DNA from 2 places in the Brucella sp. NBRC 12953 genome. Region 2 is predicted to be linked to the other one. Evidence: riboswitches for the same ligand, from Rfam matches in the RefSeq annotation. Region 2 holds a riboswitch; the other holds the start of a gene.

Region 1 (4,645 bases), on a different contig from region 2:
TCGTCGGAAGCTGCTTTGCCAAGCCTCATGGACAAGATGGAAAAAGCGGGCTGTAAGCGCTCGGTCGTGGGCCTTGTCATTCCAACTGGCTATTCGTTCAACCTTGATGGCACGAATATCTACATGACGCTTGCTGCACTGTTCATCGCACAGGCAACGGATATTCCGCTTTCGCTCACTGATCAGATCCTGTTGCTTCTCGTGGCAATGCTTAGCTCGAAGGGTGCTGCTGGTATCACCGGTGCAGGCTTCATCACGCTTGCTGCAACGCTTTCGGTTGTTCCGGCAGTACCGGTTGCTGGTATGGCGCTGATCCTCGGCATTGATCGCTTCATGTCGGAATGCCGTGCACTGACCAATCTCGTCGGCAATGCCGTTGCAACCATCGTTGTGGCGCGTTGGGAAAACGAACTCGACACCGACATGCTGGCAGCAGCAATGAAGGGCGATGTGATCGACGTTCAGGGCACACCGGTTCTCGAACCGGCGGAATAATTGGGCTGATCTTCTTTCTCAGGCAACCGGAACGGCCCGCTTTTGGCGGGCCGTTTTGTTTATTTGTTATCTTCGGCAGCCTTGCCCTGAGTAATCAGGCGCGCACTGTGCTGCCCGGATATAAATGTCCAGAGCCAACTCCAGGCAACGGCTGCGCGACTACGCGTGCCGATCAGGAAGAAGATATGGGCGATGCCCCATACCCACCAGGCAATTGCACCTTTAAGCTTGATCCGCCCCATATCAACCACGGCAGCACCTCGACCAATAGTCGCGAGATTGCCCTGATGGCGGTAACGAAACGGCGCTGGAGCAGCACTACTTGAAACGCGACTGCGAATAACCTTTGCAATATAAGCGCCTTGCTGTTTTGCGGCAGGCGCAATACCCGGCACAGGCTTTCCGTCAGGTCCTTCAACCCAGGCTGTATCGCCAATCGCAAAGATATTCTCGTGTCCCGGCACCGTAAGATCGGAAAGCACGCGAACGCGGCCTGCACGATCGCTTTCCGCTCCGAGCCATGAAGCTGCAGGCGATGCGGCGACACCAGCAGCCCAGATAGCGGTTTTGCAGGGAATAAACTCTTCGCCAACGGTCACGCCATCTTCCGTGATCTCCTTGACAGGTACGCCGAGACGCACTTCTACGCCGATCTTCTGAAGAGCATTTTGTGCGTAAGTCGATAAGTCTTCTGGAAATGCAGCCAGAATGCGTGGCCCTGCCTCTACAAGCAGCACACGCGCCTCACGCGTATCGATATTGCGGAACTCAGGCCACATTGTCTGCTTGGCCAGCTCTGCGATAATGCCTGCCAGCTCCACCCCAGTTGGTCCCCCACCAACTACCGAGAAAGTAAGCAGTGCCTGCCGTCTCTCTGGATCTGTTTCGCGCTCTGCGCGTTCAAAAGCCAGAAGCAAGCGGCGGCGAATGGTCGTAGCGTCCTCCAACGCCTTAAGACCGGGTGCCAGCTTTTCCCATTGATCATTGCCGAAATAGGCGTGCCGTGCGCCAGTGGCCAAGACGAGCGTGTCATAATTAATCTTTGTGCCGTCTTCCAGCCGCACCTGTTTTGCGGATGCGTCGACGCCCACGACAGTGCCGAGCAATGTCGTCACTTCCTTACGATCACGGAAAAGATGGCGAATTGGCCAGGCTATTTCCGATGTAGCGAGGATCGTTGTTGCAACTTGATAAAGCAGCGGCTGAAAAAGATGATGATTGCGTTGATCGACAAGGGTTATGCGAACATTGGCACCTTTGAGATCATGAATTAATTGCAGGCCTCCGAAGCCTGCACCAACCACGAGGATATGGGGGGTATCCGGTCCGTTCATTGAAGTTATACCACCTGAGGTTGGCGTGAACCCGAGTCACGCTTTTCGTACGATAGTTGCACTTCGCAAACTAACGTTATCAGGCAGATGGTAAAGAGCCTAACGGCAAAGTGACATTAATTCTTGACGAAATAATTCAAGATTATTGCCGGAGAACGTGCTTTCGAGTTTTGCATGAGCCGATGTCCAAATAGGAACAGCTGATGCAAGAACCGTTTGTCCTTCAGATGTAAGCAAAAGAAGGCGTTGGCGGCGATCGTCGGGATTTACGACAATCTCCACCCAGCCATTGCGCTGCAAAGGCTTCAATGCTGCGGTGAGGGTGGTTTGATCCATGGCCAACAGTTCCGCCACCGGCTTCATAGGCGGCGGGCTGGGGCGATTTAATGCCATTAGAAGCGAAAACTGACCATTATTGAGACCAGAAGGGCGAAGTTCCTCGTCAAAATAACGGGCAAGCGCACGGGCTGCACGCTGAACATGCAAACAAAGACAGGTATCACGCACAAGAAGCGTGGTTTCAAACGGAACGGCGCGACTATCTGGCATTACTTAGTAATGTTGATATCAATCTATTTCGTCAAGACAGTTAGTAAGCCACGTCATCAACGCGCATCCCGAAAAGTGTGAAACAGTTTTCTGACAGAGATGCGCGTTAAACAGATGCCTAGAGCTCCGATCTGATCCAATCGGATCAATGTTCCAACATTCGAAGCTTTCAGGCGCAATCTGAATTACCGCTTAGAAATCATCACCATGATGCATGTGACGAAGGTAAGCGAAAGCAGTTCCGGCCAGAACCGGCAGAATGACAAGCGCCATCCAAAATATAATGTTGCTCATTTTTCCCTCCCTTTTACCAACAGTTTACCATACCAGGCGGATAAAAGAAAAACGCGTAATGCGACGGCTTGTTCCGCGCATGTAAAAGACAGTTCTTTTCGTCTTGGAGACGCTCTTTAAACCGGAGCAACTTTGCGCGTTAAATTGTTAGAATAAAATTCCATCACAGCCGAGTTACAAGCATTCAAACACTATTGCCAGGACGCAGGAGTTTGAGTAGAAGTAGCGTCACATCAAGAGTTGGGGCGACGCCCAACGCCAACCTGCCTTTCCGGGCAAGGTGGTACTTCCTAAAATGGAAGGATGTGGCCAACCGGCAAATATACGGATCAAGCCACACGCGTCCGCTCTCACATAACGAAGGACTGACGCGACATGCCTATTAAAATTCCTGACGATCTGCCCGCAACCAGTGTTCTCGAAGCCGAGGGCGTTATGGTCATGCGTGAGGCAGATGCTATCCGTCAGGATATCAGGCCGCTGAAAATCGGCCTTCTCAATCTCATGCCAAACAAGGTCACGACAGAGACGCAGATTGCGCGTCTTCTGGGTTCAACTCCATTGCAGCTGGAATTGACGCTTGTTCGCATCACCAATCACGTAGCGCGCCATACGCCTGCAGATCACATGCTTTCTTTCTATCGACCTTGGGAAGAGGTGCGGGACGAACGTTTCGACGGCTTTGTGATTACCGGTGCGCCAGTCGAGCGTATGCCGTTTGAAGAAGTCACATATTGGGACGAAATGCAGCGTGTCTTCGACTGGACACAGACCCATGTTCATCGGTCGCTCAATATCTGCTGGGCGGCACAGGCGGCTGTGCATCATTTCCATGGCATGAGCAAATATGACCTGCCCGGTAAAGCGTCAGGTGTTTACAGCCAACAAAACCTTGCTCCAGCATCGCCTTACCTGCGCGGATTTTCAGACGACTTTGCAATTCCTGTTTCTCGTTGGACGGAAGTGCGCAAAGACGACATCCCGGTAGATAGCAATCTGAAGGTTCTCGTCGATAGCCCTGAAAGCGGTCTTTGCTTGCTGGAAGACCCGAAGCACCGCGCACTTCATATGTTCAATCACGTCGAATACGATACGACGTCGCTTGCTGATGAATATTTCCGGGATATCCAGCTGCAACCAGATACACCCGTGCCAGCCAACTATTTCCCAAGCGACGATGCAAGCCGCAAACCACAGAACTGCTGGCGAGGCCATGCACATCTACTTTTCGGGAACTGGATCAATGAGATGTATCAATCGACGCCATATGATCTGGCAAAGATCGGCAAGCCTGATTGAGCTTACTGAGCATCTATAAATCAATATAAAACAGAATATTAAAGCGCTAATCTAACTTATCAGATTAGCGCTCTCTCAATTTCGACCCCAGAAATCAGCTCGCGAAACGTCCGATCCACTGGTGCCACTGGTCTTCACTTCCGTGGAAGACATTCAGATCGATCTTGCCGTTCACGCCCTGCGACAATCCTGAGCCGGAATACTGCCAGAAGACCCAGCGACGACCCGGATAGACTTTGGATGGATGTTGCGCAACAGCACGCAGCCAGAACGGATAATCGGTAAACGCACCCTTCAAATTATCATCGTAAAAATCTGGTGCGGTGTAGATAACCGGACGCTTGCCATAATGGCGCTCAAGCGCATCCATGAAAACCTGCATCTTTTCACGCACCTGAGCAGGCGATGGACGACGCTTGCACGACGAGTCGCCGTTCCATTCAACGTCGATAACCGGCGGCAGCGCATCTGGATCAACCGGCACGTTGCGAATGAACCAATCAGCCTGCTGACTGGCTACGCGGCACCAATAGAAGAAGTGATACGCACCACGCTTCAAGCCTGCAGCCTTGGCATCACGCCAGTTCTTGCGGAACATTGGATCGAGATGATCGCCGCCATCGGTCGCTTTGATATAGGCAAAATTCGCACCGTTCTGTCGCAACGTTGCCCAG
Region 2 (4,645 bases):
TCAGGATACGGAGCAAAATAAAGGCAGGAATGACGACGGCTGCACCGAGGATGAGATAATCGGCAAAACCTGCAATGGCAGAGAAGCCCATGTTCCAAAGACGCAGAACGAAATCACGGATGCCATAGAGGATATCGTAAGGCGTCCAATGGAACGCGCTCATCACCACGCCAACCACCAGCGAGATCAGCACAAGCTTGATCAGCACGCGTGCAGGCGTATCGCCAAGAAAACGGTTTACACCATCAGACATGCAAATCTCCAGTATTTGGTCGCCTGCCAACCTGGCAGTTTCGCCGCGGAAAATAGGTCGTCGGCGCAGGATTCGCAAGTAAGCTCATAAATTCAGCGTTCTTTGCGATAATCGCGTGGCGGCTTCTGCTTCTGGCGCACAAACGAGCGGTTCATGCTACGCGTATCCGTAAAGCCGCTGGCGACTGCCACTTCCAGCAACGATAGCCCGGTTTCAGACAGCAGCTCCCGCGCCTTTTTAACGCGCAATTCTTCACGCACCTCAAAAGCCGTGCGCCCCACCGCCATGCGAAAACCGCGCTCCATCTGACGCACCGATATGCCCAGCTTGCGCGCAACATCGATCATCGGAACTGGCTCTTCCAGCGTTTCCTCAAAAATGCGGATCGCCTTACGGATCATCGGTGAACGCACACCATTAAAACTCAACGCCGGCTGTTCCGAGCGCACGAGCTCATAGGGGATCATAAGGATCGACGCGCTTTTACGTGCCAACTCCTCGGAGATTTCATTCTGGATGATCGAAAGTGAAAGCGATGCCGCGCCCAGGCCACCCGCACAGGTATAGTGCCGTCCGCTGCGATGAAAAAGGCTTGTCGTATCAGCGGTATGGCCATCGAAAAGATCGAGAAAATCATCACGATGGAACCAGCTGACACAACAGTTTCGGTCATCAAGCAAGCCGCCCTCAGCCAGCAGAAAGGCTGCTGTGCAAAGGCCCACAACGGTCTTGCCACGCTTATTGGCACGTTTGATAAGGTCAATCAAAGCCTGTTGACGCGGGCGGTACTGCGCAAGCAAACCGCCGACAACTGCCACATAATCGCACTCATCCAGCTCACCGATGGGTGCTGTCGGTTCAATCACCATACCGGAACTGGATGTGACCGGATCGCCCGACAATGTGCAGATTTTCCAGGCACACCGGATCTGGCGGCTTTTATCACGATCATCGGCTGCAAGGCGAAATGGGTCGAGAAACAGGCTGAGGGCCGTCAGCGTAAAACCGGGCAACGCAACGATGCCCACGGACAGACGGCGCGATGGCACATCCGTTATGATTTCCCGAACCTCATCCTTCCCATTTCTCACCTAAGCAGTCCTCCACCACATCCCACTTTATACGAACGGGATCAGGAAGAACGCAATCACCTGAAATGCTTGGAGAGCTTAAGTTGCTGCGCCTGATAGTTCGATCCCAGATCGAGGCCATAGAGCGCTTTCGGGCGATTCAACATATGCTCATAAACAAGACGGCCGACAATCTGGCCATGTTCGAGAATGAACGGGACTTCATGACTGCGCACTTCCAGAACCGCACGGCTTCCCGTTCCACCAGCAGCGGTGTGACCGAAGCCCGGATCAAAGAAGCCTGCATAATGCACACGGAATTCACCGACCAGCGGGTCGAAAGGCGTCATTTCCGCTGCGAAAAGCGGCGGCACATGCACCGCTTCGCGCGAAACGAGGATATAGAATTCATCCGGGTCGAGCACCAGTTCACGCGACCCACGATCATAGATCGGCTCCCAGAAGTCGAGAACGTCATTGGCAGCTCGCTTATCGACATCGACAACAGCTGTGTGATGCTTTCCGCGATAGCCGATCAGCTTGTCTTTATCACCCGACAGATCAACTGACAGCGCGATGCCGCCGCCAGAGATATTTGGCTGTTCTGCAGCCACCAACGTTTCGTTCTGATGCAATGTTGCAAGTTCTGCTTCAGTGAGCTGGGCACGTCCCTGACGGAAACGGATTTGCGACAGGCGCGAGCCAGTGCGTGCAACAATCGGGAAAGTACGTGGGCTGACTTCGAGATAAAGCGGGCCATTATAGCCAGCAGGCACCTTGTCGAACTCCTGCGCACCATCGGCGATAACGCGGGTGAAAATATCAAGGCGGCCCGTCGAGCTTTTCGGGTTAGCGGAAGCAGACAATTCCGGCGAAAGCGACAAGCTTTCAAGCAATGGCACGATATAGACGCAGCCGGTTTCAAGCACCGCGCCTGCGGTCAAATCGATCTCGTGAAGCTTGAGACGTTCCAGCTTGTCGATAACCGGCGTTCCCGGACCGGGCATGAAGGATGCGCGCACACGATAGGCTTTCACACCCAATCGCAGGTCAAGACTTGCAGGCTGAATCTGATCGGCATCCAATGGACGCGCAGATTTGAGCAAACCGCTTTCAAACAGCGCGGCAATATCCGCATCTGCCAGAATTCCTGCTTCCCTCTGTGTCATACCACTGAACTCCGTGAATTACTTAAAATTGGTCTAAGACCATTGACCGCTCTAAGCACCGATGCCAACCCTCAAAGCCCTTGGTTTCGGGGTTTTCCGCAGGAATCAGAGGCCAAGCACCTTTCACCGGCAGCTCTTTTCCTGAAAACTGACCTTCCAAGCATTGACGACCCTGCCCAAGAGGCATAAGGAAAAAGTGTTCCGTGGTGATTTGGCCGGCCGGCTTGCAGCCACGTTAAAGAATTCGCTAAAATAAGGCCGCGGTTCGTTACCGGCCTTTTGCGTGTTCGCGAGGCCGGTTTTTTATTGGGCGCCGAGGCATTTCCAGGCCCCGGCCGACCAGCTTTCGACAGGTTGGAAAAAAATGACGAATAAGACTACCCGTAAGTTACGCCCGGCAACTCAGCTCGTTCATGCAGGATCGCTGCGTTCGGGCTTTGCAGAGTTGTCCGAAGCCCTCTATCTGACGCAGGGCTTTCTTTACCCGACGGCAGAAGCCGCTGAAGCGCGATTCACAGGCGAAGACCCGGGGTTCATCTATTCGCGTTATGCCAACCCAACCACAGACATGTTTGAAAAGCGCATGTGTGCGCTTGAAGGTGCCGAAGATGCGCGCGCCTTCACCTCCGGTATGGCGGCGGTCGCCGCCTCCATTCTCTGTCAGGTACAGGCTGGAGAACACGTCATCTGCGCACGCGCCGTCTTTGGGTCGTCGCGTTACATTATTGAAACGCTGCTGCCGCGCTATGGCGTTGAGTTTTCGATCATCGACGGCTCAAAGATTGAAAACTGGAAAGCAGCTGTTCGTCCGAACACCAAAGTGATGTTGCTCGAAAGCCCGTCGAACCCGACGCTCGAAGTGATCGACATTGCTGCTGTCGCAGACATTGCCAACGAAATCGGCGCAAAGCTGATCGTCGACAACGTGTTTGCAACGCCGCTTTACCAGAAGCCACTGGAACTCGGCGCGCATATCGTCGTCTATTCGACCACCAAGCATATTGATGGTCAGGGCCGTTGTCTTGGCGGGATCATTCTTTCCGATCAGGAGTGGACTGAAGAAGTTCTCCAGCCTTACTTCCGTCATACCGGTCCGGGTATGAGCCCATTTAATGCATGGATCATGCTCAAAGGCCTCGAAACGCTCGGTGTTCGCGTGCGTCAGCAGACACAGTCGGCTGCAGCCGTTGCCGATGCGCTTGCCGGTCAGGCAGGTGTGAAACAGGTCATTTATCCCGGCCGCGCTGACCACCCACAAGCCGATATCATCGCCAAGCAGATGACTGGCGGCTCGACGCTGATTGCGCTGGAACTCGAAGGCGGCAAGGAAGCTGCGTTCAAGTTTGAAAATGCGCTGCAGGTCTTCAGCATTTCCAACAATCTGGGCGATGCAAAGAGCATCATCACTCATCCCGCCACAACTACGCATCAGAGCCTCACGGACGAAGCCCGCGCGGAACTCGGTATTTCTGACGGTATGTTGCGTATCTCCGTCGGTCTCGAAGATCAGGATGATCTGGTTGAGGATGTGCTGGAAGCGCTAGCTGCCACTCGATAACAAAAATCGACTAATTTTGCAGCTTTCGACCGCAAAACGATGCATAAACGACGCAATTGCCGGAACATTTCGGCAATTGCGCTGCATTTGTCGGCATCAACTCGTTGACCTCCCGCGCAACTTTAGCGATAGGTGAGACAAGTAGACTTGATGCGATTCAAAGGCGGGTGCGTATGTACAAAGCGGTAACGCGGGGTATCGAAGTAACGGCTGAACCGTTTTATCTCGAAGACCAGTCCGAGCCAGAAGACAACCGCTATGTCTGGGGCTACCGGATCACAATCGCCAACAATTCATCTCAGACTGTACAGTTGCGCTCGCGTTACTGGCAGATCACAGACGGCAATGGCCATATTGAAGAAGTACAGGGCGCAGGCGTTATCGGCGAACAGCCGACGCTTAATCCCGGCGACTCTTATCAATACTCTTCAGGCTGCCCCTTGAGCACGACATCCGGTGTCATGGTTGGGCGATATCAAATGCAGGCTTCCGACGGGAATGCCTTTGAAGTCGATATTCCGGCTTTCTCGCTGGATATTCCAGAAGCCCGCCGCACGCTGAATTAAAAAAGGCGCTTCTCTTGAAGCGCCTTTTT

The links. A riboswitch is a leader RNA that binds a small molecule or an ion and turns the genes downstream of it on or off. The one in region 2 is predicted to bind S-adenosylmethionine.
Region 1: another riboswitch for S-adenosylmethionine. It lies ahead of ABWV94_RS16420 (homoserine O-succinyltransferase); the one in region 2 lies ahead of ABWV94_RS04435 (O-succinylhomoserine sulfhydrylase).

The regions. Positions count from the first base shown of each region.
Region 1 is NZ_BAABSV010000006.1:310,622-315,266, forward strand. Features, by position in the region: gene ABWV94_RS16405 (dicarboxylate/amino acid:cation symporter) at 1-495, shown strand, start outside; gene ABWV94_RS16410 (NAD(P)/FAD-dependent oxidoreductase) at 555-1,829, opposite strand; gene ABWV94_RS16415 (MarR family winged helix-turn-helix transcriptional regulator) at 1,929-2,378, opposite strand; SAM-I-IV-variant riboswitch at 2,898-3,006, shown strand; gene ABWV94_RS16420 (homoserine O-succinyltransferase) at 3,048-3,971, shown strand; gene ABWV94_RS16425 (GH25 family lysozyme) at 4,066-4,645, opposite strand, start outside.
Region 2 is NZ_BAABSV010000002.1:100,004-104,648, forward strand. Features, by position in the region: gene ABWV94_RS04420 (DUF6460 domain-containing protein) at 1-253, opposite strand, end outside; gene ABWV94_RS04425 (GlxA family transcriptional regulator) at 346-1,344, opposite strand; gene ABWV94_RS04430 (2'-deoxycytidine 5'-triphosphate deaminase) at 1,401-2,492, opposite strand; SAM riboswitch at 2,686-2,766, shown strand; gene ABWV94_RS04435 (O-succinylhomoserine sulfhydrylase) at 2,857-4,050, shown strand; gene apaG (Co2+/Mg2+ efflux facilitator ApaG/CorD) at 4,224-4,616, shown strand.